Linked DNA regions of Methanothermobacter marburgensis str. Marburg. The protein of the gene in region 1 interacts with the protein of each later gene in a pairwise test. Links are inferred from orthologs where the notes say so. Each region holds a gene or a part of one and is shown in the gene's direction. Other genes may lie near its edges.

The links.
Region 2: the proteins of sepS (region 1) and pscS interact in binary tests that used the Methanocaldococcus jannaschii proteins (3 or more experiments, as listed by UniProt). The link is inferred for Methanothermobacter marburgensis str. Marburg from one-to-one orthologs.

Annotation. Positions count from the first base shown.
Region 1 is NC_014408.1:75,884-92,357, reverse strand. Bases 7,244-10,217 are described here. They hold sepS (O-phosphoserine--tRNA ligase), read left to right. Parts: upstream 7,244-7,919; coding sequence 7,920-9,515; downstream 9,516-10,217. Other genes in these bases: ribB (3,4-dihydroxy-2-butanone-4-phosphate synthase), read left to right, coding at 9,935-10,217; MTBMA_RS00420 (DUF120 domain-containing protein), read left to right, coding at 9,520-9,906; tfrA (fumarate reductase (CoM/CoB) subunit TfrA), read right to left, coding at 7,244-7,694. Outside these bases: leuS (leucine--tRNA ligase), read left to right, coding at 1-2,155; MTBMA_RS00450 (fumarylacetoacetate hydrolase family protein), read right to left, coding at 2,266-3,036; hisG (ATP phosphoribosyltransferase), read right to left, coding at 3,047-3,910; MTBMA_RS00440 (amidohydrolase family protein), read left to right, coding at 4,071-5,360; MTBMA_RS00435 (HAD family hydrolase), read left to right, coding at 5,370-6,041; more of tfrA, read right to left, coding at 6,051-7,243; more of ribB, read left to right, coding at 10,218-10,609; MTBMA_RS00410 (ATPase domain-containing protein), read left to right, coding at 10,621-11,349; MTBMA_RS00405 (AAA family ATPase), read right to left, coding at 11,387-12,856; Asp-tRNA(Asn)/Glu-tRNA(Gln) amidotransferase subunit GatA, read right to left, coding at 12,868-14,223; ala (alanine dehydrogenase), read left to right, coding at 14,429-15,421; MTBMA_RS09045 (hypothetical protein), read left to right, coding at 15,494-15,694; MTBMA_RS00390 (LysE family transporter), read left to right, coding at 15,704-16,324; MTBMA_RS00385 (DUF1156 domain-containing protein), read left to right, coding at 16,440-16,474. UniProt on the Methanocaldococcus jannaschii protein: Catalyzes the attachment of O-phosphoserine (Sep) to tRNA(Cys).
Region 2 is NC_014408.1:1,325,129-1,337,636, reverse strand. What follows is about bases 214-3,178. They hold pscS (O-phospho-L-seryl-tRNA:Cys-tRNA synthase), read left to right. Parts: upstream 214-1,110; coding sequence 1,111-2,247; downstream 2,248-3,178. Other genes in these bases: MTBMA_RS07095 (universal stress protein), read right to left, coding at 2,751-3,178; MTBMA_RS07100 (transcriptional regulator), read right to left, coding at 2,325-2,732; MTBMA_RS07110 (NTPase), read left to right, coding at 599-1,108; MTBMA_RS07115 (radical SAM protein), read left to right, coding at 214-578. Outside these bases: more of MTBMA_RS07115, read left to right, coding at 1-213; more of MTBMA_RS07095, read right to left, coding at 3,179-3,197; MTBMA_RS07090 (TIGR00288 family NYN domain-containing protein), read right to left, coding at 3,197-3,670; MTBMA_RS07085 (TetR/AcrR family transcriptional regulator), read right to left, coding at 3,751-4,404; mtrA (tetrahydromethanopterin S-methyltransferase subunit A), read left to right, coding at 4,547-5,104; rpsJ (30S ribosomal protein S10), read right to left, coding at 5,587-5,895; tuf (translation elongation factor EF-1 subunit alpha), read right to left, coding at 5,931-7,172; MTBMA_RS07050 (elongation factor EF-2), read right to left, coding at 7,283-9,475; rpsG (30S ribosomal protein S7), read right to left, coding at 9,493-10,053; MTBMA_RS07040 (30S ribosomal protein S12), read right to left, coding at 10,059-10,484; MTBMA_RS07035 (NusA-like transcription termination signal-binding factor), read right to left, coding at 10,506-10,937; MTBMA_RS07030 (50S ribosomal protein L30e), read right to left, coding at 10,944-11,240; rpoA2 (DNA-directed RNA polymerase subunit A''), read right to left, coding at 11,251-12,508. UniProt on the Methanocaldococcus jannaschii protein: Converts O-phospho-L-seryl-tRNA(Cys) (Sep-tRNA(Cys)) to L-cysteinyl-tRNA(Cys) (Cys-tRNA(Cys)).

The DNA of each region.
Region 1 (16,474 bases):
CGGTGCAACCAACCTCTGGTTGAACCCGGAGGAGGAGTATGTGAGGGTGCGGACAGGCGGTGAAGAGTGGATAGTAAGCCGTGCATCCCTTGATAACCTCTCCCATCAGAAGCTGGACCTTGAGGTTGAGGGTGACGTGGACCCTGGGGAACTCATTGGAAGGGAAGTTGAAAACCCTGTGACCGGAGAAAATCACCCCATACTTCCAGCCTCATTCGTTGACCCCGAGTACGCCACTGGAGTTGTATTCTCTGTACCTGCCCATGCCCCTGCAGATTTCATAGCCCTTGAGGACCTAAAGAAGAACTCTGAACTGCTTGAAAGGTATGGTCTCGGTGATTTGATTAAGGGCCTCGAGCCCATCAATGTTATCACAGTTGAGGGTTACGGAATGTTCCCTGCCGCAGAGGCAATCCAGAAATTCGGGGTTGAGAGTCAGGAGGATGAACGCCTTGAGGACGCCACAGGGGAACTCTACAAGGTCGAACATGCCAAGGGTGTGATGAGCAGCCACATCCCTGTTTACGGTGGAATGAAGGTTTCAGAGGCCCGTGAGGTCATAGCAGATGAACTGAAGTCTGAGGGCCTGGCCGATGAGATGTACGAGTTTGCAGAGCGTCCTGTGATATGCCGCTGCGGTGGAAGGTGCGTTGTGAGGCTCATGGAGGACCAGTGGTTCATGAAGTACTCCGATGAGGAGTGGAAGGAAGTGGCCCACAGGTGCCTTTCCAGCATGAAGATAATACCCGAGGAGGTGAGGGCCAACTTCCAGTACTACATTGACTGGCTGAATGACTGGGCATGCTCCAGGAGGATAGGTCTCGGTACAAGACTCCCCTGGGATGAGAGGTGGATAATAGAGCCCCTCACCGATTCAACCATCTACATGGCCTACTACACCATCGCCCATAAACTGAGGGGGATGGACCCTGAGAAACTGGATGATGAGTTCTTTGACAGTGTCTTCCTTGGTGAAACCGGAGCGGGGGATGAACTCAGGGAGGAATTCAGCTACTGGTACCCCCTTGACTGGAGGCTATCTGCCAAGGACCTCATAGGCAACCACCTGACATTCCACATATTCCATCACTCCGCCATATTCCCTGAATCCCGCTGGCCCCGTGGTGTTGTTGTATTTGGAATGGGCCTCCTTGAGGGTAACAAGATGTCCTCATCCAAGGGCAACGTGATACTGCTGCGGGATGCAATAGAGAGGCACGGAGCAGATGTTGTGCGCCTGTTCCTCATGTCATCTGCAGAGCCCTGGCAGGACTTTGACTGGAGGGAGAAGGAGGTTATAGGGACCAGGAGGCGCATCGAGTGGTTCAGGGAATTCGGTGAAAGGGTATCTGAGATCTGGGACGGCGAACTGGCCCTGTCTGAGCTTCCTGAATTTGAGCCTGAAAGTTTCGCTGGTAAGTGGATGATCTGCCAGCTAAACCACAGGATAAGAGAGGCCACAGAGGCCCTTGAGTCATTCCAGACCCGTAAGGCAGTGCAGGAGGCACTATATCTCCTCAAAAAGGATGTGGACCACTACATGGCACGTGTTGATGGCCGTGTGGACGTGGAGGTTAAAATGGTGCTTGCACATGTTCTGAGCGCCTGGATAAGGCTCATGGCACCATTCACTCCCTACACAGCCGAGGAGATGTGGGAGAGATACGGTGGTGAGGGTTTCGTATCAGAGGCCCCATGGCCCGGGTTCAGGGAGGAAGCCATAAGCAGGGAGGTCCAGGTTGCAGAGGAGATGGTCCAGAACACCGTCAGGGATATTCAGGAGATCATGAAGATACTGGACGCCCGACCTGAGAGGGTGCACCTCTACATATCGCCACCCTGGAAGTGGGATGTCCTGAGAATAGCATCTGAGGTTGGAAAGCCGGATATGGGTGCCATAATGGGGCGGGTTTCAGCCTCCAAAGTCCACAGCAACATGAAGGAGGTCTCAGAATTCGTGAGGAGGATCCTCCGGGATGCAGGTAAATCTGAGGTTGTTGAGGTGGACGAGTACAGTGTACTGGTTGATGCCAGTGACTACATAAAATCAGAGGTGGGGGCCGATGTGGTGATCCACCGTGATGCGGACTACGACCCTGAAAACAAGGCCAAAAATGCTGTTCCCCTTAAACCCGCAATATACCTTGAGACATGAGGTTAAAGGGGACATTTTGTTTTTTTGTTTATTCAGTACCTGGCCCTTTATTGAAAAAATTAATATAATGGCTTGGGGATTATAACGCTTATTTTATCAGATGCTGGCTTTCATTGGATATCTGAAGATTCAACCCTGTTTTCAAGTGTTCCCACACCCTCAACGGTGGCCCTTACGGTGTCTCCTGGTTTCATCTCTCCGACGCCGGGTGGTGTGCCGGTTGCAATGATATCTCCGGGCTCCAGTGTCATGATCTCTGATATGAACTCAACCAGTTCCTGGACGGTGAATATCATGTTTGATGTGCTGGATGACTGCCTGAGTACTCCATTGAGTTCAAGGGATATGTCGAGGTTGCTGGGTCTGATATCAGTTTCTATGAATGGCCCTATGGGGCAGAAGGTGTCAAAGCTTTTTGCACGGGTCCACTGGCCGTCACGCCTCTGGAGGTCCCTTGCAGTTACATCATTGAGGACCGTGTAGCCTGCTATGAATTCATCCGCCTCCTCTGAATCAACGCACCTCACCCTTTCTGATATAACCGCTGCAAGTTCAACCTCATGGTCAACCTCCGAGGACATTGCAGGGTAGACTATTGCATCTCCATGGCCTATGACCGCTGTTGGTGGCTTGAGGAATATGACGGGTTCATCAGGTATGTCCATTCCAAGTTCAGCTGCGTGGTCCCTGTAGTTGAGACCCACACATATGACCTTTGAGGGTGAAACCGGTGGGAGGATCTTCACGTCCCCCATATTATGTTCCGAGATAACCTCAGGGTCTTCAAGGAGGTAGTGATCACTTTCAACCTGAAATACCTTCTCTCCATCTGTAAAGCCGCAGAGAACCCTTCCGCCATCTGAAAACCGGAGGAACTTCATTGATAACACCTCAGGGGATTATCCTCTCAATTGGCACAACCAGTATGTCCCTTGCCCCCACGGACTTGAGCCTGTTCACCAGGTTGAAGACCTCCTTCTCATCCACAACCGCGTGGACAGCCACAACACCGTTATCCGATAGAACCTCAGAGACCGTGGGTCCTGTCATCCCTGGCATGAGTGCCCTCACACGATCCAGGTTTTCCCGGTCTATGTTCAGCATTACGAGCCTACGGCCCTCTGCATCTATAACTCCCCGTATACCTGTTCTGAGCTCCTCTATCAGCTGCCCCTTGCGTCTGTAACTTTCAGGGTTTGCTATGAGTTTCACTGAACTCTCAAGGAGTGTGTCAATGACCTTGAGGTGGTTCATCCGGAGTGTGGTGCCGGTGCTGCTGAGGTCAGTTATGAGGTCCGCCACCCCTATGAAGGGTGCTATCTCTGTGGAACCTGTGAGTTCAACTATCTCGGCCCCTATGTTCCTTTTCCTGACGTAGTCCTCTGTTATTCTGGGAAACTCTGTTGCTATGACCGCACCGTCGGGTATGTCCTCTGGTTTATCGATGGGGGAGTCCTCAGGTGCTGCCAGGACCAGGCTGGCCCTCCCATAGTTGAGGTCCTCAAGGATTTCAACCTCACTCCCCCTCTCCACTATGAGGTCGTACCCTGTGATACCAAGGTCAGCCGCCCCATCTGCAACGAATTCGGGTATATCGGCTGCCCTGCTGAACATGACATCGATCTGGGGGTGCTGCGTCTTTGAAAATAGCTTCCTGTTAATTGTATCCTTCAGCCCCACACCTGCATTTTCAAGTAGCCTTATTGCAGGTTCGCTTATCCTTCCCTTTGAGGGAACCGCTATTCTTATCTTCATTCAATCCCTCGATGACTCAAATATTTACTGTGAATGCCGTACACATCAGTATCTCATCTGCAGAATCACATCACTTATATCTCTTTTTAAGGAACCTATATAATAGCTTTAGATTCATCCCAGATTATAAGTTAAAACTTATAAGTTATAAGGTGATCCTATGGAGAATGAGAGCATACTGATACATGGCGCCCAGGTCCTCGACGCAGCAGGCCCCCGCAGGGGATCGGTTCTGATTGAGGGTAACACCATAGAGGAGGTTTCAGACGCCCTGAGTCCCGGTGACGCTGACACCGTCATTGATGGCCACGGAAAACTCCTAATCCCGGGTCTTGTGAATACACACACCCACCTCTCAATGACACTGTTCAGGGGTATGGCAGATGACCTCCCCCTTGACAGGTGGCTGAATGACCACATATGGCCAGCCGAGGCCCACCTCAACGGGGAGTACTGCCATGCAGGGGCACTCCTTGGATGTGTGGAGATGATAAGGTCAGGTACAACAGCCTTCAATGACATGTACTTCTACATGGATGACGTGGCCCGTGCAGTGGATGAGGCTGGACTGAGATGCGTTCTAAGTCACGGGATGATAGACCTTGGGGATGATGATAAAATGCGGGCTGAAATCAGGGAGAGCCTCAGGATAATCCGTGAATGCCACGGAATGGCAGATGGACGCATAAAGGTTGCCCTTGGGCCCCACAGCCCCTACACCTGCTCAGAGGAACTCCTCCGAGAAACCGCTCGACTGGCAGCTGAACACGGTGTTGGTATCCATATCCACGTATCTGAAACAGAAAATGAGGTCAGGGAGGTCTCAGAGGCCCACGGAATGTCCCCTGTTGAGTACCTGGATTCGACAGGTGTCCTTGGGCCGGGGACCGTGGCAGCCCACTGCGTCTGGCTGAAAGAAAATGAAATGGAGATCCTCTCAGAGAGAGGGGTGAAGGTCTCACACAACCCCTCAAGCAATATGAAACTGGCATCAGGCATCTCACCTGTACCTGAACTCATGGGGCGGGGCGTCAACGTCTCCATCGGGACAGACGGGGCCGCCTCAAACAATAACCTGGATATGTTTGAGGAGATGAAGACCGCCTCGCTGCTCCAGAAGGTCAGCCTCCATGACCCGACGGCACTCCCGGCAATGGATGTATTCCGGATGGCGACAGTGAATGGTGCCAAGGCCCTGGGAGTCAATTCTGGCCTCATAGAGGAGGGCGGGTTGGCGGATATTGTGGTCTTAAACACCCGCAGACCCCACCTCACACCCTGGAGGAAGCCGGCCTCACACCTCGTCTACTCTGCCAGTGGCGCGGATGTTGATACGGTGATATGTGACGGGAGGATTCTGCTACTGGAGGGTGAATTGAAGGTGCTGGACGAGGAATACGTCATGGAACTTGCAGAGGGTGCTGCAGAGGAGCTTACCTCAAAACAGTAGGTTGGGAAGATGATCGCACTATTCGACATCGACAAAACCCTCATACACCGCTCAGAGGTCCATGAAGAGGCATTCAGCTATGCTTTCAGGGAGGTCTACGGTGTTGAGGCCACCGTTGACCTCATAGACTACCATGGAAAAACAGACCCAGCAATAGCCAGGGAGGTCCTCAGCCTCCTGGGCCTGGAATCAGGGGATATAGATGATGGGATGGACGACTTCCTCCATGAACTCGTAGTTTATGTGGGAAAAAACATCCGGTACGATGATATAAGGCTCATAGATGGTGTTATGGGGTTCCTTGAGGCTCTAAGATCCAGCAGTGCCTGCATGGGAGTTGTCACAGGTAACCTGGAGGATATAGCCTTCATGAAGCTTGAGAGGGCTGGAATTGCAGGTTACTTCTCATTCGGGGGCTTTGGGAGTGACAGCAGCATAAGGGAGGAGCTCACAGAAATCGCGGTTAAAAGGGGACTTGAGATGGGGGCCTCAGGAAGAATCGTCCTCTTTGGTGACACACCCTACGATATGATGGCCGGGGCCCATGTGGGTGCCCTTAAGATTGGAATAGCAGCCGGAAGGTACGGGGAGGCAGAGCTCAGACGGGCAGGGGCTGACCATGTCTTCAGAAACTACCGCAGCCCTGAGATAATGGATATAATTACTTGTGAGCAGGTTTAACTTACCTGCTCATCTCCCTATGAACTGAGGCTCCATCTTCCTGTTTAGTAATATGCTCCTTTTCCATTCCGGGCGTGTTTCCGGGAAATCCTCCCGGTAGTGGGATCCCCTGCTCTCCTCCCTTATAAGGGCTGAGCGGGTCACCAGTGAGGCTGTTATGAGCATGTTCTCAAGTTCAAGGGCCTCCAGGAGGTTGCTGTTAAATCCTCCTGTTTCAGGGACATCAAGGTCTCCCAGTTTATCCATCAGCGTGGAAATCCTGGACATGGCAGATTCAAGTGACCTCCGGCTCCTCACAATTGCAACATCACTCCACATCGCCTCGTGGAGTTCATCCCTTATCTCAGCCGGCCTTATGGATCCATCGCGGACCATGTCCTTTATCCTCTGTTCCTCCTCCTCAATGAGTGACCTGACATGTCTCCTGGATGAACTCATGGCGTTTTTTGCAGCCGATATGCCCGCCCTCCTTCCGAATACCTGGGTATCGGCCAGGGCATTTCCTCCGAGCCTGTTGGCACCATGTACGCCTCCTGAAACCTCACCTGCTGCGAAGAGGTTCTTGAGATTGGTCCTGCCCCACTCATCTATCCTTACACCCCCCATGAAGTGGTGTGCTGTGGGTGCAACCTCCATTGGCTCGGACCTTATATCCACGCCCACATCCAGGAACTGGAGTAGCATGGTCTCAAGTTTCTCCTCTATAACCTCATCAGGGAGGTGGCTCACATCGAGGTAGACGCCGCCGTTCTCGGTTCCCCGACCCTCCATTATCTCGGTGTAGATGGCCCTTGCAACCACGTCCCTTGTTGCAAGTTCCCCGCGGGGGTCATAGCGGCCCATGAACCGTTCACCCTCACTGTTGAGGAGTATGCCGCCCTCACCCCTCACGGCCTCCGTCACAAGGACCCCCCTCCGTGACTCAGGGTAGACCATGCCTGTGGGGTGGAACTGGACCTGTTCCATGTCTATGAGGTCAGCCCCCGCCTTCCAGGCGATTGCAAAGCCATCACCACCCTTCTGCATGGTGTTGGAGGTCACAGGGTATATGTGGCCTGCCCCTCCTGATGCCAGTATGGTGGATGAGGCCCTGAAGGCCACGGGCTCTGAATTCATGATGGATACGCCCATGGCGCCAAGGACGCTGCCATCCTCAACAAGGAGTGAGGTTATCATCACCTCATCGATGGTCTCTATGTCCCTCCTTATAACCTCCTCCTTGAGGGCCGTGATCATCTCATGGCCTGTCCTGTCCCCATGGTAGCATGTCCTCCTGTAGGTCTGGCCTCCGAAGGGCCTCTGATCCAGGAGGCCTGACTCCTGGCGGTCAAAGAGTGCGCCATATTCTTCAAGGTCCCTCAGCCTGTCAGGGGCCTCGTCCACAAGTATACGGACAAGTCTGGGGTCGTTGATGAATCCCCCACCCCTCATTGTATCCTCAAAGTGAACATCGGGACTGTCCTCTGGATCAACACATGCGAATGCGGCGTTGTATCCGCCCTCAGCCATTCCTGTGCATCCTGATTTGAATGATAAACCCTTTGAAACTATTATTGGTGTCAGTTTGTGTTCAGAAACCTCAATTGCTGCCCTGCAGCCGGCTCCACCTGAGCCTATTATGAGAACATCACATTCGTAAAGCTCGCTTTCCATGGAGATTATTTTCAACATTCATTATTATAAGGTTTGGCAGTCAATATGTTAAGGTGATGAATATGGGAAGTGAAAGATCACCCTTCCCCCTTGAAGGTGACGATGGGAAAACTGAAGGTGCCTTCACTGGCCAATTTAACAGAAGCATCTCCTGAGGGGTGATAACCCGGCTCATCACACTGATGATCCCGATTACATATACCATAAAGATCACGGGGGTTCCATTTGAAGAAGAAGGATATTGTTAAACTATCAAGGAGGGACTTTGAGAGGGCATGGCTTGAGAGCGGGAAGCTCCTTAAAAAGCCCCACCATGACCTGCAGTATCCACGCCTGAGGTTTGGTGTGGGAAAATCCCACGTCCTCTATGACACCATCTGGATGATAAGGGAGGCCTACCTCCGGCTGGGTTTCAGTGAGATGGTGAACCCGGTATTCATAGACGAGGAACACATATACAGGCAGTTCGGCCCCGAGGCCCCGGCGGTCCTCGACAGGTGCTTCTACCTGGGGGGGCTTCCAAGGCCAGACATAGGCCTTGGCCTTGATAAGATCCGGATGATAGAGGAAATGGGAGTTGAGGTGACAGAGGACAGGATCCAGGGCCTCAAGGAGGTCTTCAGGTCCTACAAGAAGGGTGACATCTCAGGGGACGACCTCGTCCTTGAGGTATCCGGGGCCCTTGAGGTTGAAAGCCATGACGCCCTGAGGATCATCGAGAGGGTGTTCCCTGAGATAAGGGACCTCAAACCAGTTGCAGGTAGGACAACCCTGAGGTCCCATATGACCTCCGGGTGGTTCATATCCCTGCAGAACATACATGACAGGTACCCCCTCCCCCTGAAACTATTCTCAATTGACCGCTGCTTCAGGAGGGAACAGAGGGAGGATTCAAGTCACCTCATGACCTATCACTCAGCCTCATGCGTCGTTGTGGATGATGAGGTTCCCCTCGACGTTGGGAAGGCAGTGGCCGAGGGCCTGCTTGAGCACTTCGGCTTCTCAAGGTTCAAGTTTCTGCCTGATGAGAAGAAATCCAAGTACTACATTCCCGGGACCCAGACAGAGGTCTACGCCTACCACCCGGGCCTCAGGGACTGGGTTGAGATTGCAACCTTCGGGTTATACTCCCCCATAGCACTCTCAATGTACGGTATAGACGAGGAGGTCATGAACCTTGGGGTGGGTGTTGAGCGTGTGGCCATGATACTCAACCAGGTGGATGACGTCCGGGAGATGGTCTACCCCCAGATCCATGGACCCTGGAGGCTCACCGACAGGGACATCGCCGGCATGCTCAGGATAAACCTCCACCCTGTAACCTCAGATGGCAGGATGCTCATGGAGAGGATAATTGAAACCTGGAGGGCCCATGCGGATGCAGAGTCACCCTGCAGCTTTGAGGTTTACAGTGGGGAATTCCTTGGCAGGAGGATCAGGGTGGAGGCAGTTGAGGATGAGGAGAACACACGGCTCCTCGGACCTGCGGTCTGGAACACCATCTACATCCACGATGGCAACATACTGGGTGTTCCGCCCGGGACGGAACTGGACAACGAACTCATAGCCAGCGCCCGGCGGGATGGCCTCAACACAGGGATAACCTACATGGATGCCCTTGCAGCCGAGGCCGCCTACAGGGTGGAGGAGATGGCTGTAAGTGGCGCCGATGAGGTTGAGGTGAGGAGCACGATAGCAAGGTCCCTCTCTGACCTGAACCTCATCCTGGATGATGTGGCCATGAGGTACATAACGAGCAGAAACCGTGAGATAGACCTGAGGGGCCCCCTCTTCTCAACTGTAAGGGGCATGCTGGAGTGAGAGGATGATAATAACCGGAAGGGTCAGTTCAGGTTTCGGTGAGGGCGCATACTTCATGACAAGGGACGTCTACCTTGAACAGTTCAGGGAGAAACTGGGTTTCGAGCCATTCCCAGGCACCCTTAACATAGAAACCGGTAACCCTGAAATCGTCAGAGAACTGCGCCTTAAGGCTGATAAAATACATGGTGGTGGCGGTTTCGGGGATGTGCTCTATGTGAGGGCCGTGCTGAACAATGAGGTTGATGGCGCCCTTCTGTTCCCTGTTAAAACCCATCACAGGGATGTGTGCCTTGAATTTGTTGCCCCTGTAAACCTCAGAAAAACCCTTAAATTAAGAGATGGAGATACTGTTAGCCTAAAGATAATGGATGATGAATCATCAGATTAATTGAGTGATACAACAGAGTCGTGATCATATGATTCAGGAAGCCCTTAAAGCACTCAGAAAGGGAGAAATGGTTCTTGTATTCGACGCGGACAACCGTGAACGGGAAACAGATATGATTGTTGCTGCTGAAAAAACAACCCCTGACCATATCAGGGTCATGAGGAACGATGCAGGTGGCCTCATCTGTGTACCTGTATCCTGGGAGAACTCAGAAAGTCTCGGGATACCCTACATGACCGATATAATGAATGAGGCCTCAGGCCGCTACCCGGTACTCAGCAGGCTCTCACCCCACGATATACCCTACGATGAAAAGTCGGCTTTTTCCATAACAGTGAACCACCGGAGGACATTTACAGGAATAACTGACAATGACAGGGCCCTGACCATAAGGGAGCTTGCAGAGCTCTGTAAAAACAAAAAACACCATGAGTTCGGGGATCTTTTCAGGTCACCGGGCCATGTCACCCTCCTGAGGGCCGCTGATGGCCATGTGACCAGGAGGAGGGGCCACACCGAGATGAGCATAGCACTCATGGAGATGGCTGGACTTGAGGGAGTTGCGGTCTGCTGTGAGATGATGGATGACAGGACCGGTAATGCGCTTTCAACGGATGATGCCATGAAATATGCGGAGGAACACGACCTCATATTCATGAGCGGAGCAGACCTCATTGACTCATACATGGAATTCAGATCTTAGAGGTGTTTCTTATGGATAGGCTGAAGATAGGAATCAGTGGACTTGATGACACAATAGGCGGCTTCCCCATGGGCAGATCCGTCCTCATAACCGGGGAACCAGGATGCGGGAAGACAATCTTTGGATTGCGTTTTGCAATAAGCAGCTGCATGGAGGGATACAACACGGTCTATATCACAGCCGAGGAGGACGCCAACGACCTCCACATCCAGGCAAACTCCTTTGGCTGGAACACCCAGGAACTTGAGGAGAGGGGACTCCTCAATTTCATTGAACTGACCGGTATAAGGGCCAGGATAACAGAGGCCGAGCTCAGCATGGACATGGACCCAATGAAGGGCAACTTCACCAAGATAATACACGACATCCCCCCTGAGGCTGAGGTGGTTGTGATAGACAGTCTGGGGGGCTACACAGCCAAGTTAACAGCATATGAGTTCAGGAACCAGTTTGACCTCCTGGTATATGAGCTCAAGCAGAGGGGTATAACCTCTGTCATAATACTTGACAGCGCAACCTCCAAGGAATTCAATGAACTTGCCCTCTTCTCGGTCTATGGTGCCATAAAGCTCGGCAGGAGGGAGAACCCCTACACAGGTCGAAGGGAGCGTATAATGGACATAGTTAAGATGAGAAGCACCAAAACACCCCTCCAGTTCCTCACCTATGAAATAGGCGGAGAGGAGGGTATAACAATAACAGAGGGGGAGGAGATCCCTGAGGAGGACCTTGAAATTTAACCCCCACCACTATTTTTTGTATCAAATAAAAATTAATCTAATTTTTCCTGAATCTTCTCATTATCTCCTCAAGGTCAGTGTATCCCCTGAATTCTGGTTCTGCTGCTTCAGATATTAGAAGATCCACGTCAAGGTTCTCCTCAACAGCCTCCATGGCCCTCATGCAGAAGTCCTCAAGTTTTATCTCAACCTCGGGGGTGCCGCCCCTCATGCTCATCCTAACCCGGGGCAGAGAAAGGTACCTCCCCCCTGAGGCCCTCTCAAATATATCCATGTCATAGACCCTGTTGAGGATGGCATGGGGGACCTCAACCCCGAGCCTCTCAAGGACACTTATATGGGCTTCCAGGTCAACGGCCGCAGACTCCACCCCGCCCCTGCTGCAGCCGGCCACCATTATAACGGGTATCCCCGCTGCAAGTGCGATTTCGGCCCCGGAGTAGGGCACGGTTTCATTGAGGAGCCCTGTTAATATGCTCATAACACCCTCGATCAGTATTATATCATACCTTCCCCTCACCGATTCCAGGGCATCCTCAAGGTCCATCCAGCCTAGGTGCCCTATCCTTATGGAGGAGTGTTCCTCCATGGGCTCCTTTATGAGGTAGAGGGCCGGTACTATGTCCCTGACATCAGGGCCCACCTTCATGACCCCCACCCTGAGACCTCTCTTCCTGAGGGCCCCTGCAAGGCCGGTGACTATGAAGGTCTTCCCTGCATCCGAGCCCGTGGATGCTATCATGATTGCCGGCGGGGTATTCCTGGTCTCGCTTCCTCTTTCCTCAACGTTTATACCTGTTCCCACGCCTATCTCTGACCTCAGGGTTTTTCTGAGTTCCCTGTTCTTCTCCATTATCCTCTCCCTTGCATCCTCACCGGCGCCCAGAAACTCCAGTATGTTCTCCACAAGGGCGGGGTTCTCATCCAGTGCCCCGTGGACCATGGTGCCTGCGACGTTTCCATCGTCACTGCAGACACCCGAGGTTACCTCAAGCCTCCTGTCCCTGTAATCGGCCCTCCTTATTATGGAGCGCATTATCTCAGGAGCGTCCCCCCTTATCTCACCGTAGGTGTGGCAGTGAAAACCGGTTACCCTCTCACCGGTTAAACCTGAGGTGAGGAATGACTCCCCGGTGACAAGGGCCTCCACACGGTCGTTGCTTATCATGGGGTGGAATGATACATTCAGGAGCCCCAGACCCTCCCTGTATATGGGGCAGGGCGATTTTCTCCCTATATCCGTCCTCTCTGCCAGTGCCTGGAACCCTGAGCAGATGCCGAGGACAAATTTTCCCTCGGCAGCCATTTTCCTTATCTCTGATCCAAGGTCCTCTGATAGACTCCCTGACTCAACTATGCTCCCACCGGGTATTATGATGCCATCCAGGACCCTGTGGGCCCTCTCACCATTTACGAGGCCATTCTCCTTAACCAGGTCGGTGGGTAGAAATCCGAAATCCTCAAAGGCCGGTACAGAGCCCCTCAGGTATGCGAGTCCAATCCTCATGTAAACTCACTCTAAAGGGAGGCTATACCCCTCATTGCAGAGAGTATCATTCCATCGTCCCCTGGCTTTGCCTGGAGCTGCAGGCCCACAGGGACCCCATCAACGTCGCCTGCAGGCATGCTTGCAGCGGGGATACCTGCAAGGTTGGCTATGACCGTGAGTACATCGTATGCATACATCTCCATTGGTTCAAGTTCCTCTCCAAGCCTGTGGGGGAGTTTCGGGACTGTGGGGCCCAGTATGATGTCCACGTCCTTCAGGAGACCCTCTATCTCCCTCCTTATGAGTGACCTTGCCTGGAGGGCCCTCCTGTAGTATTTACCAGATAGTTCCTTCTGGCTGATGTAGGAGCCCATGTGTATCCTCCTGAGCACCTCAGGGCCGCATACGTCCTCTATCCTGTGGCCATACTTCCTGCCATCGTACTTCCTTGTGGCTGAGAAGAACTCAACATAGTTTATGAGGTAATAGGTTGGGAGGCAGAGGTCGATGTAGCCAAAATCAAGTTCCACTATCTCAGCCCCCTCATCCCCTATCAGGTCAAGTTTCCTCTGGATGGCAGCATCTATTGAGTCATCGGTGACCTCAAGGAACTCCTTCACGACACCGAAGCGAATATCCTTGAGTTCCCGATCCACGCCGAGTTCCTGGTCCTCTGCAATGGTTGTTGGGTCGGTGGGGTCCTGGCCTGATATCACCTCAAGGGTCAGCTGAAGGCCGGATACGTCAGCTGCAAGGGGCCCTATCTGGTCGAAGCTCATGGCAAGGTCAAGGAGCCCCTGCCTTGAAACCAGCCCATAGGTCGGCTTGAACCCCATGACACCACAGTGAGAGGCCGGGTTCCTTATGGATCCCCCTGTATCTGATCCCAGTGCAATGTCGCACATCCCGGCTGCAACGGCAGCGGCGCTTCCCCCACTGGAACCACCGGGTATCCTTCCAGGTGCAGAGGGGTTGTCTGTGGGGCCGAAGAATGAGGTCTCTGTTGAACTTCCAGCTGCGAATTCGTCCATATTGGTCATGCCGATTATTATCCCATCCTCTTCCTTTATGCGCCTTATGACGGTTGCATCGTAGCTTCCAGTGTAGTTCTCAAGGGTCCTGGATGCTGCGGATACCGTGAATCCCTCCACGTTGATGTTGCTCTTAACACCTATAACCAGACCTGCGAGTTTACCTGTCCTCTCCCCCGAGGCTATCCTTGAGTCTATCTCCTCAGCCCTCTGGAAGGCCTCCTCCTCCCTGACCTCTATAAATGCGTTTACGTCATCATTTTTTGCCCTTATTGTCCTGATGAACCTTTCAAGGTTCTCTGATGCGGTCATGCCATGATCCTTAATCATTTCAACCTTATCCATGATTTCCATTTCCAAACACCCGTATCCTATCATTGAGTAAACCTATTATCCTGAAGAGCTGCATTTGAGGGCCCCTGGCTTTCCATGATGGTTATCCTGAGGTATCTGCAGGTGCCCGGTCACCCTATTATCTGGGTTTAATTTCATTTTCAACATTAATAAATGTGAAGATGACCAAGATCTAGGATATGGAATGGATGGAAAGGGTGAAGTGATGGAGAAAACCATTATACTCAAAAAAAGTGATGTTGAGGGTCTTCTGACCATGGATGACTGTCTGAAGGCTGTTGAGAACGCCTTTGTCCAGGATGCCCTTGGCCGTGTCCAGATGCCCCCCAAGATGTACCTATTCTTCAGGAAACACGATGGGGACCTCAGGGTGATGCCCTCCTACCTTGAGGAACTTGAAATGGCGGGTGTTAAGTGCGTGAATGTCCACCCCTCAAATCCCCGTGAACATTCCCTCCCAACGGTCATGGCTGTCATAGAGCTTGTCGACCCAAGGACCGGGTTCCCCCTTGCACTCATGGATGGAACATATATAACCGATATGAGGACCGGGGCAGCCGGCGGGGTCTCCGTGAAGTACCTTGCAGATCGGGAGGCCTCAACACTGGGGATGGTGGGTGCCGGGAGACAGGCCTGGACACAGCTGATGGCCATCAGCAGGGTCGCAGACCTTGAGGAGGCCTGCGTTTACTGCAGGACACCTTCCCAGCGAGAAAAATTCGCAAGGAAGGCCTCTGAGGTCTATGGGTTCAGGGTCAAACCTGCCCTGGATATCAGGGAGGCTGTGGAGGGGAGGGACATAGTTGTAACTGCCACCCCCTCAAGGAAGCCCCTGGTGAAGGCTGACTGGATAACACCCGGGACCCACATATGTGCCATGGGGGCAGATGCCCCTGGAAAGCAGGAACTGGACCCCCTCATACTCAAAAAGGGGAGGGTCTTCTATGACAGCTGGGAACAGGCATCCCACAGCGGAGAGATAAACGTACCCCTCAGTGAGGGCCTTATCACAGAAGAGGACCTCCAGGGGACAATAGGGGATGTAATAACAGGTAAAATTGAGGGTAGAAGATCAGGTAAGGATATAACAGTATTTGATTCAACCGGACTCTCCCTGCAGGACGTTACAACAGCCTGGATGGTCTATGAGAGGGCTGCTGAGTCAGGCAAGGGCCTGGAGGTTGACCTGCAGGGGTGAGAAAAGATACTGCAAAACTCTGATCCGCGGGGTTTGGTCCTTCACTGCCCCCAGGAAAAGATGCTATATAGGATGGTGAACACAGTTAGTTACCGGAGCTGTGATATCATGTACCCCACCAGGACATCAATGCATGAACTCCTCGTAAGGATGGACCATGTGTTTGAGAGGATAAGGATACTCGGGAGGACCCGGGCCCTCAGGAAGGATGAGATAGAGGAGATTGATCGTCACCTCACTGAGATCATGAAGATACTTAACAGGTACAATTAGGCTGAAAGAATGCTCAGTGTCATCCTATTTACCGTAACATCCTTCATAATAGGCCTCTCAGGGGCAATGGCCCCTGGCCCCCTTCTCACTGTCACGGTCTCGGACTCCATTCAGGGGGGTTTCAGGGCAGGGCCCCTCCTTGTCACAGGCCACATCCTGGGTGAGGCCATCCTGGTTGTCCTGATATTCATGGGTATGGGCTACCTCCTCTCATCAGAGTCCGCATCCTCATTCATTGGGATTGCAGGTGGCTCCGTCCTCATCTGGACCGGCATCAGGGGTCTGAGGTCCGGGGACGAATCATCCGGGGATATTCCAGCAGGGGGATCTGTCCTCAGGGGAGCTGTGATAAGTTTTTCCAACCCCTACTTCTTTATATGGTGGGGTGCTGTTGGGGCCGCCCTCATGTACAGTGGACTTGAACTTGCAGGTGCTGCTGGACTTGCAGGTTTCCTTGTGGGTCACTGGTCATCCGACCTGGCCTGGTACAGCCTGGTATCCTTTCTATCATCCAGAGGATCCTTTGATACAGGTGGAAGGATTTACAGGGCAGTTATGGTGGCATGTAACGGTTTTATTTTGCTTGCAGGACTCTACTTCCTCACTGGAGGACTTGCAGTCATTTTCTGATGACAGCTAATTTAATAGCTATGCCCTCCAATATGTATCATGCCCAGAATAAACCAGGATGAACTGTTGTTAATGCGATCATCCAGTTCTGCGGAACCATGTGGAGGATTGTTTTATGGATGAGAGGTTTATTGAGAGGACTTTTCCTGT
Region 2 (12,508 bases), 1.3 Mb from region 1 along the record:
CACAGAACCCATCTGTGGGTGTCAGCATCCCTGAGGACCGACTCGCGGCCCTCATAGAGGAGCGGAGGCGGAGGGGTTCAGCCAACGTCAACTTCGTTGGGGGAGACCCAACCCCTGCACTACCCTACATTCTATGTGTCCTCCGGCGAATATCCATCAGCGTACCGGTGGTATGGAACAGCAACATGTACCTCTCACAGGAATCCATGAGGCTCCTGAGCGGTATCGTGGACCTCTACCTCACCGACTTCAAATTTGGCAACAGTGACTGTGCATTGAAACTTGCCGGCGTAGGGAACTACTTTGAGGTCGTATCAGAGAATCACCTCAGAATAAGGGGAGAAGATATGATAATAAGGCACCTGGTGATTCCAGGGCACATTGAGTGCTGCACAAAACCCATCATATCATGGGTCGCAGATAACCTTGGGAAGGATACCGTAATGAACATCATGGGCCAGTACAGGCCCCTCTACAGGGCATCATGGTACCCTGAACTGAACCGTTATCCATCCCGTGAGGAACTTGAAGAGGCGAGGCGATGGGCTCTGAGGGAGGGTATTGAAAATCTTATCTGAGGATAGTTGAGGTGAGCCATGTGAAGATTTTAATAACAGGAAGGCCTGGAAGCGGGAAGAGCACCCTTATTGAGAGAATAAAGGATTACCTGGAACTTTCGGGTCTTTCTACTGGGGGCATATTCACCCCGGAGGTGAGGGAGGGTTCATCAAGGGTTGGCTTTGAGGTTGTGGATATAAAATCAGGTAGAAGGGGTCTTCTTGCCTCGGTGGATAGCAGGGGGCCGCGGGTTGGAAGGTACGGTGTGAACGTTGAGGTTATTGATGAAATCGCTGTTCCAGCGATAATGAGGGCGCTGAAAGAGGACGACTGTGTCCTGATAGATGAGATAGCCCCAATGGAACTTAAGAGTGAGGGGTTCAGGAGGGCTGTGGAGGAGGCGCTGGATTCAGAAGTTCCTGTGGTTGCAGCGGTCCACAGAAAACTTGTTCAAAGTATAAGAAAGAGGGGTGACATAAGAGTATTTGTTGTGGCTCCTGAGAGCCGTGATCATGTTTATCGGAGGATCATTGATTTACTGGGTGATTGATTATGGAATGCGCTGATTATGGTATTACAAGGGCACTTGAGAGGGACAACCTCAACCTCAACCCCCTCCAGAGGGGCGGTGTTTTACCTGCAGCCGCCAGGAAGGCCCTCTATGAATTTGGGGATGGCTACAGTGTCTGTGATTACTGCGCTGGAAGACTGGACCAGGTTACAAGGCCGGCTGTGAACAGTTTCCTTGATGACCTTGCAGATTTCATAGACGCCGATGCTGTCAGGACTGTTCACGGGGCAAGGGAGGGTAAATTTGCGGTGATGCACGCCCTCTGCGAGGCTGGTGACACCATCGTTGCAGATGGAAACGCACACTACACAACACACCTCGCTGCAGAGAGAAACAACCTTGAGATTGTTGAGGTCCCATCAACAGGATACCCTGACTATGAGATAAAACCTGAGGCCTACAGGGAGGTCCTTGAGGATGTCGCTGACAGGGTTGATGTTAAACTTGCAGTTCTAACACATGTGGATGGTAATTACGGTAACCTCACCGATGCAGAGGAGGTAGCCAGGATATGCAGAAAGATGGGTGTCCCACTTCTCCTGAACTGCGCCTATTCCATGGGGCGCCTCCCTGTTAAACTCAGAGAAATCGGAGCGGACTTTGTTGTTGGAAGCGGGCACAAGAGCATGGCGGCCTCTGGACCGATAGGTGTTCTTGGGATGAGGTCTGAATGGGAGGACACCCTTCTCAGAAGGTCAGGGAGGCATGAGAAGAAGGAGATTGAGATGCTGGGCTGCACATCACGTGGAGCACCACTTGCCACCCTCATGGCTTCCCTTCCACACGTTGTGGAGAGGGTTTCCAGGTGGGACGATGAGATTAAAAAAACCCGGAAACTTGTCTCTGAACTCGAGGAAATGGGGGGTATAAGGCAGATTGGTAAGAGGCCCAAGGAACACGACCTTGTGAGGTTTGAAACCCCCGTATTCCACGATATCGCATCTTCACATCCCAGGAAGGGGTTCTTCCTCTACGAGGAACTTAAGAAGAGGAGGATTGTGGGTATAAGAAGGGGTCAGACCAAGTGGTTCAAGTGCAGTGTCTATGGGATGACAGATGGGCAGGTTCAGTATGTCATTGACTCCTTCAGGGAGATCATCGAAAAAAACAGGAATTAAATTTTTGTCATGGGAAATGGGGTTAAATCATGAACTTAAGAAGAACAGGAATTGAATCAATAAAACAGGGAATTTACCTATAGTATAACAGGGAACTGTATTTCCCTTACCTTTTCATGGTATATCTCCCGTGGCGCCCCTATTATGTCAATTCCGTTCTCCTCTGTGTAAGCTATGAGCTCCTCATAGGCTTCATTCCGGTTTTCAGTGTATTCTTTAAATATGACGGTGTGTTCGGGGATCGTAACAATTTTAATGTCACCGGCACCCTCTGATTCGCCCTTTATGGGTATTCCGGCATCATACCGGCCATCATCCTTGAGGGGGCTTGTGTAGAATATCACCACCGGGTCACCTGCTATTTCAAGGTCCTCTGATGAGATGAATTCCATCACATCTTCAATGATTTCACCGGTTTTGCTTAAGGGTCCGCTGAAGGTTATAAGCGCCAGTTTCTCATCACTTAATGTCTTTTTTCCTATCATTGAATCACCTTCACTTATTTACCCAACCACCAGTATGGGGGTTTCTGCAGATTTAAGAACCTTACGCGTTATGCTTCCTGATATTATGCGGTCGAGGCCGTGTTTACCTGAACTGCCCATGACGACCAGGTCCACATCCTCATCCTCCATTGTCTCGAGGATAACCTCTGCAGGGTTGCCCTCAAGTATCTGGGTATCTAGTTTGCACTCCTTCATCCTACCATTTTCCTGCATTGATGAAAATTCGTCCTTGAGGATGGATATTGCCTTCTCTGACTGTTTTCTGAGTATCCTTTCAATGCGCCTGCTGATATCCTCATCCCAGACCTTCCTGTAGGATGTGTCAACTACACTTATCCCGAGGATATCTGCACCGCTCATCTCTGCAATTCTGAATGCGTGTTCTGTTGCCTTCCTGGCGTCATCTGAGCCATCTGTGGGTATCAGTATTCTCCGGTACACCATCAGACACCTTCACCTATGAGTTTTATGGAGTCATCTGCCGAGTTCTGGAGTGCTATGCTGAACCCGGGCTCTGCACCTATAACAAGGGTTTCCTTCCCGTTCTCCTTTGCTATGTTTATTAGGGGGAGGAAATCTGCATTACGGGTCATCAGTGCAACCACATCAATGTGGGGGTTATGTATGAGTTCAAAGGCCTCCACTGCAAGCTGGACATCCACGTCCCCTGCGACTATCATGGGAGAAAAGCCCTGGTTTACAACTGCCTCGATGAGTTTATCTGAGGCGTACTGATTGAGGAGGACCTTACCCACCCTGAGGTTTCCCCTGTCAACCAGAAGGTTCTTAACAAAGTCAAGGTCTGAGCAGAATTCCTTTCTGAGCATGTTTGGACCATCCACAAGGAGTCCAAGATTCTTTTTATCTTCCTGGCTGTTGTCTATTATCACGAAGTTAGCTTCATCATCCATATTCATTCTTTTCCTCACGCATATCGTTACTTTAAATACAGATTGTATCTAAAACCTTATATAGTTATTTATGTTGTGGCTGCTATTCATGAGTCTCCGCTTTCTGGCTTCTGATTTTTCAGGGCCGATTCAAGGAATATCTCAAGGTCCCTCCAGAATCTGTCCCTACCGATTTTTCGAGCCTCAAGAACCATCCTTGATGTGAGGTCGAGGTTGAGGGAATTTATGGCCAGTGTATGTATGTATATGGATAGCTCAACTGGGTCGAGGTCACTGCGAATGCTGCCGTCCTTCATACCCTCTATGATTGCCTCAACCATGAGTCTCCACATCCCTGTACGGAGATCCACTATCTCCCTTGCATCCTCAGTTTCGCTCATCTCAAATCTTTCTGTGCCACTGTAGCAGTATATCCTGAAGTAGTCAGGGTGTTCCTTTGAGAATCTGTAAAGGGCGTCCACCATGGCCTTAACCTTGCCGTAACCGTCTGTTTCAAGTTCTGAACATTCTGAGTACATCTTGTGGAGTATTCTTACACCGTAGAGGTTAACGGCGAAGAAAAGGGCCTCCTTATTTTTGAAGTAATAGTAGAGGAGTGCCTTGTTTACCTCCGCCCTTTCTGCTATTTCATCCATGGTCACATTGTCGTAGCCCCTCTCGAAGAATGCCTTCTCAGCAGCCCTTATTATCTGCATCTGTCTTTTCTGCCTTTCACGTTCTCTCCTGGAAGTCGGGGCCATCTTGATTCACCTTTTCTGTATCTGTAGGATATCTGTTCTGCGGGTTTAAAAGACTTTTACCGGAAGATTTATATATTTTTAACTACAAGTTAAACTTTAACCAGAAGTTAAAAATTAACTGATGGTTAAAGAGGTGTTTGTAATGGTTGACAAGAAGGTTGACAAGAAACCGGTACCCGAGGACTGGCCCCACATAGTTGGGGACTATGTGGTTGGTGATGCCGAAAGTCCGGTTGCGGTTGTCACCCTCGGGTCCCACATGGAAGATGAGCCTGTAAGGGCAGGCGCAGCGATTTCAGGTCCACTGCACACAGAGAACCTTGGAATAGAGAAGGTCGTTGGTAATGTAATTGCAAACCCCAACCTCAGATTCCTTCTTGTATGCGGTGCGGAGGTCATGGGTCACATCACTGGTCAGACCATGAAGGCCCTCCACAGCAATGGGGTTGATGGAGAAACCGGGAGGATAATCGGGGCCACCGGTGCCATCCCCTACATAGAGAACATGCCTGATGAGGCCATAGAGAGGTTCCGAAGGCAGGTGGAACTTGTTGACATGGTAGATGTTGAGGATCCCGCTGCAATAAGAGAAAGAATAGGGGAGTGTGTGGTGCATGACTCAGGGGCAATTGATGAGGAGCCCCTCATTTTAAGGCCTTCTGAGGATCTGAATAAAAATAAACCCGATGAAAACACCTGATTACTTTTTTTAAGGGTCCAGACCGCCACTCTAATGGCGGTCTCTTCCTCCTATATTTTAAATTCTTATTCTACGCCGGGACTGGGATTTGAACCCAGGCGGAGCATGGCTCCACAAGATTTCCAGTCTTGCGCCTTACCTGGCTAGGCTATCCCGGCAGAATAAGTTATTAGTTTTAGAAAAAGGTTTTTAAGCGCCGGGACTGGGATTTGAACCCAGGCGGAGCATGGCTCCACAAGATTTCCAGTCTTGCGCCTTACCTGGCTAGGCTATCCCGGCAGAATAAGTTATTAGTTTTAGAAAAAGGTTTTTAAGCGCCGGGACTGGGATTTGAACCCAGGCGGAGAGAATCTCCACGGGATCTCAAGTCCCGCGCCTTACCTGGCTAGGCTATCCCGGCAGCATCAGATAAAAGAGATTGATAAACTCTTATTTATATAGTTTTTGGTCCATGAATTTGGTTATAGGGGTTTGCACCCCAGTTAACTCTTGAGTTCTATTTCTATGCTGACGTTGTCAGGTACATTGACCTTCATGACCTGACGCATTGCCCTTTCATCGGCCTCTATACCCACAAGTCTCTTGTGGATCCTCATCTCCCATTTCTCCCAGGTTGCGGTTCCCTCACCATCAGGTGATTTCCTTGTTGGGACAACAAGCCTCTTGGTTGGGAGGGGTATTGGGCCTGACATGTCCACGCCTGTCCTCTCAGCGATCTTCTTCAGCTGGTCACAGACGTATGCCAGTTTTTCAGGGTCTGTCCCTGTGAGTTTAATCCTTGCTTTGTGCATCTGAATCCTCCTTTAAAAAAGGGAAGGGATGGGGTTTATTTTGCTGGTACAAGGTCTATACACATTCCAGCAGCCACTGTCTGTCCCATGTCCCTTATGGCGAACCTTCCCATGTGTGGGATGTCCTTTATCTTTTCAATGACCAGTGGCTTGGTTGGTTTGACCTTCACGACAGCAGCGTTACCTGTTTTGAGGAAGTCAGGGTTTTCCTCTTCAACCTGACCTGTTGCAGGGTTCATTTTCTGCACAAGTTCAAGGAATGTGCAGGCAACCTGTGCTGTGTGGCAGTGGAATACAGGTGTGTAACCGACTGTTATGACACCAGGGTGCTGAAGAACGACGATCTGTGCTGTGAACTCCTTGGCAACCTTTGGTGGGTTGTCCAGGTGTCCTGCAACGTCTCCCCTTCTGATGTCGTTTTTACCGACACCCCTTACGTTGAAACCTATGTTGTCACCGGGCTCTGCCTGGTCGATCATCTCGTGGTGCATCTCGATGGACTTGACCTCTCCACTGACACCTGCTGGTTCAAATATGACGTTTTCACCCTTCTTGAGTGTACCTGTCTCCACACGTCCAACAGGAACTGTACCCACACCTGTGATGGAGTAGACGTCCTGTATGGGTATCCTCAGTGGAAGGTCCACAGGTTTTTCAGGTGCTTCAAGTTCGTCTAGTGCTTCAACGAGTGTTTTACCCTTGTACCATGCTGTGTTGTCGCTCTTGGTTGTTATGTTGTCACCCTCGAAGGCTGAGAGTGGTATGAATTCAACGTCGCTTGGCTTGTAACCAACTGTTTTGATGAGGGCTGCAACCTCATCCTTGAGGGCGTTGAATTTTTCTTCGTCGTAGTTAACGAGGTCCATCTTGTTGATGGCCACTATGAGCTGGTTTATACCCAGTGTCCTTGATAGGAAGACGTGCTCCTTGGTCTGGGGCATTACACCGTCGTCAACTGCCACCACAAGGACTGCGGCGTCTGCCTGGGATGCACCTGTAATCATGTTCTTAACGAAGTCACGGTGTCCAGGGCAGTCCACGATGGTGAACTCATACTTGTCTGTTTCGAATTTTGCGTGTGCAAGGTCGATTGTAACTCCCCTTTCCCTTTCTTCGGAGAGCCTGTCCATGACGAACCTGAACTTGTCCTCACCGTCAGCCAGCTGCTGCTCGGCGATTGCCCCTGCCTGGAGGAGCAGGTGTCCCACTAGTGTGGATTTTCCGTGGTCTACGTGTCCAATAAACGCCAGGTTCATGTGTTCTTTTTCTTTAGCCATATTATACCTCCATATGTGATGATTTAGCCTGATCTAGATTCAACACCTACACGTGTTGTTTGTCTAAGGTAATTTCCTATATTCCTTTTAATTATATAAGTTTAATGGGGTTAACCCAGGTAGTGGTCTGCCCTGTATGGCTCAGGACTTAGACCCTTCCTGGTCCTCACTTCCCTTATTATCGCGTGCTGCAGTTCATTTGGCAGCTTCTCGAATCCAGCGTTCTCTGTTGACCAGAGACATCTTCCCTCGGTGGCTGACCTGATATCACCTGCGAATCCGAACATCTCTGCCACAGGCACCACGGATTCAACGGTTACCATGTCACCCTCCTGGGTCATGTTGACGATCTGCCCGCGCCTGTTCTGTATTTCACGGGTTGCGCTTCCCATGTAGTCCTGGGGCACGTTGATGAACACCTTCTGTATGGGTTCAAGCACTGTGGGCTCGGCAGACATCATGGCACCGAATATACCCTTCCTTATGGCGGGTAAAACCTGGGCCGGACCCCTGTGGACTGCGTCCTCGTGGATCTTGGCGTCCATGAGCTTTATCTTAACACCCATAACCTTTTCCTTGGCGATGGGGCCGTTGTCCATTGCACTTTCGAAACCATCAAGGAGGAGTTCCTTTATCTCGTCGAGGTACTGGATACCACGGGTCATGTTGATGAAGAGGTTCTTCTCATAGACGTCCCAGACCCTTCTGGCCTCTTCTTTGTCCATACCTGCCTCTATGAAGTCTTTAGAGGCTTCTTTACCCTTGACGCGGCCCTCTTTTATCTTACCTTCCTGTATCGCCTGCATCACTGATTCTTCGACGGGTTCAATTTCTATGTAGAATCTGTTGTGCTTGTTGGGCGATTTACCCTCAACCGGGCCTGCGGTTCCTGAAACCGTTTCCCTGTACACCACTATGGGCTCTGAGGTCTCTATCTCAACACCCTTCTCGTTTATCCTGTAGGCTATGATCTCAAGGTGAAGTTCACCCATACCTGATATGAGGTGCTCACCGGTCTCCTCGTTGATCTCAACCCTTACCGTTGGGTCCTCCTTACCAACCTGTCTGAGGACCTCTATGAGTTTTGGAAGGTCCTTTGTATTCTTGGCCTCAACCGCAACTGTAACCACAGGTTCTGATATGTGCTCGAGGCCCTCGAAGGCCTTTATCTTCCTTCCTGTGTCACAGATGGTTTCACCTGCAACAGCATTTTTGGCACCGGTTATTGCGACTATGTTACCTGCAGGAACCTTGTCGGTGTTGACCCTCTCGGGTCCCATGTAGACACCGACCTGCTGGACACGTGCCTTGCTGTGTGAACCAACAAGGAAGACCTCGCTTCCCTTCTCTATTGTACCACCGTAGACACGTCCGGTTGCAACTTCCCCTGCATGTTTGTCTATACTGACATCTGTAACCATAACCGCAAGGGGACCGTCAGGGTCTGTTTTGAGCATGGCCTGTCCTTCCTCGCTTTCAAGGTCCCCTGACCATATGATGGGCACCCTGTATGCCTGGGACTTGGCAGGGCTTGGGAGGTGCTCAACCACCATTCCCAGGAGCACCTGGTGGAGGGGTACCTTCTGGGCGAGTTCCTTCTGGTTGTCATCCGTACAGTACTGGTAGATGTCGTTGAAGTTTATACCTGTCTCCTGCATTATAGGGACGTTTATGGCCCAGTTGTGGTATGCTGAACCGAAGGCAACGCTTCCATCCTCCACACGGACCTGCCATTTTTCCCTGAATTCCTCAGGGGCCATGTTCTTGATGAGTTTGTTTGCGTTGGCAATGATCTTTATGAACCTCTCCTGGAGCTCACTGGCGTCCAGTTTGAGTTCATTTATGAGCCTGTCAACCTTGTTGATGAAGAGGACGGGTCTAACGTTTTCCTTGAGGGCCTGTCTGAGCACGGTTTCTGTCTGGGGCATTATACCCTCAACTGCGCATACGACAACAACGGCACCGTCCACAGCCCTCATGGCCCTTGTAACGTCACCCCCGAAGTCCACGTGACCCGGGGTGTCTATGAGGTTGATGAGGTATTCTTCTCCGTCATAGGAGTGGACCATTGAAACGTTTGCAGCGTCAATGGTTATCCCCCTTGCCTGTTCCTGTTCGTCGAAGTCAAGGAAACGCTGATCCCCTGCCAGTTCGGCGGAGATCATCCCTGCACCAGCCAGGAGGTTGTCTGAGAGGGTTGTTTTACCATGGTCTATGTGCGCCACTATACCGATGTTACGGATGTATTCCGGCTGGTACATGAGCTCCTTAATCTTGCTAATCATTTTTGCACGTCTGCTCACTAAAACCACCTGTAAGTTTAATGTGCGGATCTGGCTATCCTTTCTTTCTCTTCCTTCTTCTGGATTGCGAAGCTTCTGGTGTCGTACTCTGCAGCCAGCATTATCTCGTTTGCCAGGCACTCCTCTATGGATTTCTTGTTCTTGAATGCCGCCTGCATTGCACCCTTGGTTATGAATCCGAGGGACAGGTCCACCCTTCTCTGTGGGGATATGTCAACCGCAACCTGGTAACCTATACCACCGTACTTGATCCTTGTGGTCTCCTCCCGTGGGGAGGTGTTTTCAACGGCCTTTACAAGGATCTGGACCGGGTTCTCCTTGGTCCTCCGGTTTATGATTTCAAAGGCCTCCTTCACTATCTTGTAGGCCTTGTTCTTTTTACCTGAGTTCCTCTCGGTCCTCATAACCTTGTTTATCAGTCTCTCAACTATTGAAACCTTTGATTTTGCAAACTGCCTCTTAACGTGTCTTCCCATTGTATGGGGAACCAGGATACTGTCAAGGCATATGTACTTTGCAAGGCCCATATCCTCAACCTTGACTTCCTCAAGTTCCCATTTATCAAAAACTAAACTCATAAGGATTACCTCACAGGTTTTTCTATTTTCCCTTTAACCATTTCCTGCAGGGAAACATTGTTGACCTTTGTAACCTTCCACCTGACACCGGGAATATCACCCATGGACCTTCCTGATGGTCCACCAATACCCTCAACAACGACCTCATCGTGTTCATCAATAAAACCAATAGCGCCGTCTCCAGGTGCGAAGGCTGTGATCTGTTTACCGTTTTTGATTAACTGGACCCTCACACATTTTCTTATTGCTGAGTTTGGCTGTTTTGCCTCTATACCCACCTTCTCAATCACTATACCCCTTGCCTGGGGTGCGCCTTCAAGTGGGTCGGCCTTAACATCAAGGCGGAGTGATCTCCTCTTGTAGTGGGTGTCCTTCCATCTGAATTTCTGCCTCTTGCTTTTGAGTTTTTTTGCTGCGAATAATCCTGGCAAATAAGATTCCTCCTATAAGATTTATTTTATTATAATATTGCTTATGTTGTGCTGTCTTCTGGCCAGTAACCTGGCCCTCTCAATGTTCTGTCCGCCGCGTCCAATGGCGATTCTCTTATTCTTTGGATCGGTTTCCACTGTGGCTATCTTTTCACCGTTTTCCTTCTGGAGTATCCTGATGCTCCTTATCTTGGCGGGCGCCATGAGGTTCTTTATGAACTCCACGGGGTCACTGGAGTGTTCGATTACCTCAACACCCTTGTCGAGCGCCTTCTGAACCTTGGCCACTGTACTTCCCTTTTTACCGATGGCAAGGCCCATATCACCCTTTTTCACAAGGAATGTTACCTTGCCGTTTTCGTCATCCACAATGCAGTCCTTCACCATTGCACCGGTCATGCTCTCAAAGAGTGCAATGTATCTTATCTCGTTTGTGGTAAATTTGATGGTCACAGCAACCTACCCCACCATTTCCAGTATTGTTGAATCACCCGGATCCTGGATTAAGAGCGCCCCCACTGTGAAGGGTTTACCGCAGACAGATCCCAGTTCAACGCTGGTGCCCTCATGGGTGTAAACCGGAATATCTGATAGCTCTGCATAGTATTCTATGTCCTCTCTGAGGTCCTCTGGAATGTTACTGGCCATTACCACCAGCTTACCCTTACCCAGTTTGAGGCCCTGAATTGTCCTCTTTGATCCAAGGATAACATTACCAGTATCTACAGCGACTCGTATTCCTCTATCTATGTCCATCTACTGCCTCCTATTTTCTTTCTTTCATCACAACACTAACGGAACCTGTACCCAGGGGTATAGGCTGTCCTATAATAATGTTCTCTATGATACCAGTGAGGTGATCCACCTCTCCCCTGATACTTGCTCTCAGAAGGTGCTTACCTGTTTCCTCAAAAGAAGCCCTTGCAAGAACGCTTGCCTTTTCACCGCTTATACCATGTCTTCCAATGGATTTAACAGAACCATCAGCAGTCATCATATCTGCAACAAGCATTATGTGACGTATGTCCACTGTGAGACCCTGCTCCTCCATGGTTCTCTTTGCTTCGTGTATTATTGCGTTTCTCGCTGCTTCTATGCCCAGAACGGTTTCTATTTCGTGTATGTCGTTTGTCGTCGTCCGGACCTTATCCACACCCTCTTCTTTAAGAACAGCTCCAAGGTTTGAACCCTCTGTATGGATTACCCATTCATCATCCTCTTTACGGATAACCACCTTTCCTATATTTTTAACCCCGCTTATCTGGAGTTTCCTCACCTTATCAGCCAGTAACCTGAGCTCCCTTATGGTGGGTTTCTGGGGTTCAAATCTCAGTATGCTGTTATCTATTTCTACTTTCTTAAAAGTTTTTTCCACCTTTGCTATTATATCATCATATTCAAGGTGTTTTTCAAGGATTTTCTCCTCGTCCAGTTCTGCAACCACTGCCATATCTGCGTACTGGATGCTGAAGTTTTTGAGGACATCGTTGAGGGTGCTTTTACCTATCTTGTTGGCCTTTTTGCGCACAAATTCCTCATCATATCTGAGGTCACCCTCAAAGTAGATGCTCATGGTTGGTGTGGATATCTTCTTCCTGGCATCCACGATTTCGATGAGCCTTGGGAGACCCAGGGTAACGTTGAGTTCCGCCACCCCTGCGTAGTGGAAGGTACGCATTGTCATCTGGGTACCTGGTTCACCGACTGACTGGGCTGCAACTGTCCCAACCGCCTCACCGGCCTCAACCTTTGCCCTCTCATAGGCCCTTCTGACCCTTCTTATGAGTTCGTCCAGTTCATCGTCGCTGAGGTTGTGTTTTTTCATTGCCTCGGCTATTTCCTCAATGAGCCCCGGCGGAAACTTCGCCCTCTTCCTTTTAACAAGTTCCTGGACCTTCAGGATCCGCTGGTATTCGTCCTCAACTGCGTCGAGGAGCTCGTCTCCTTCAAGACCCCGGTTTCTCTCTGAGATCCTGCTGAAGAGCCTCACCATTTCATAAAGATCCGCTTCCTTCAGTTTTTCC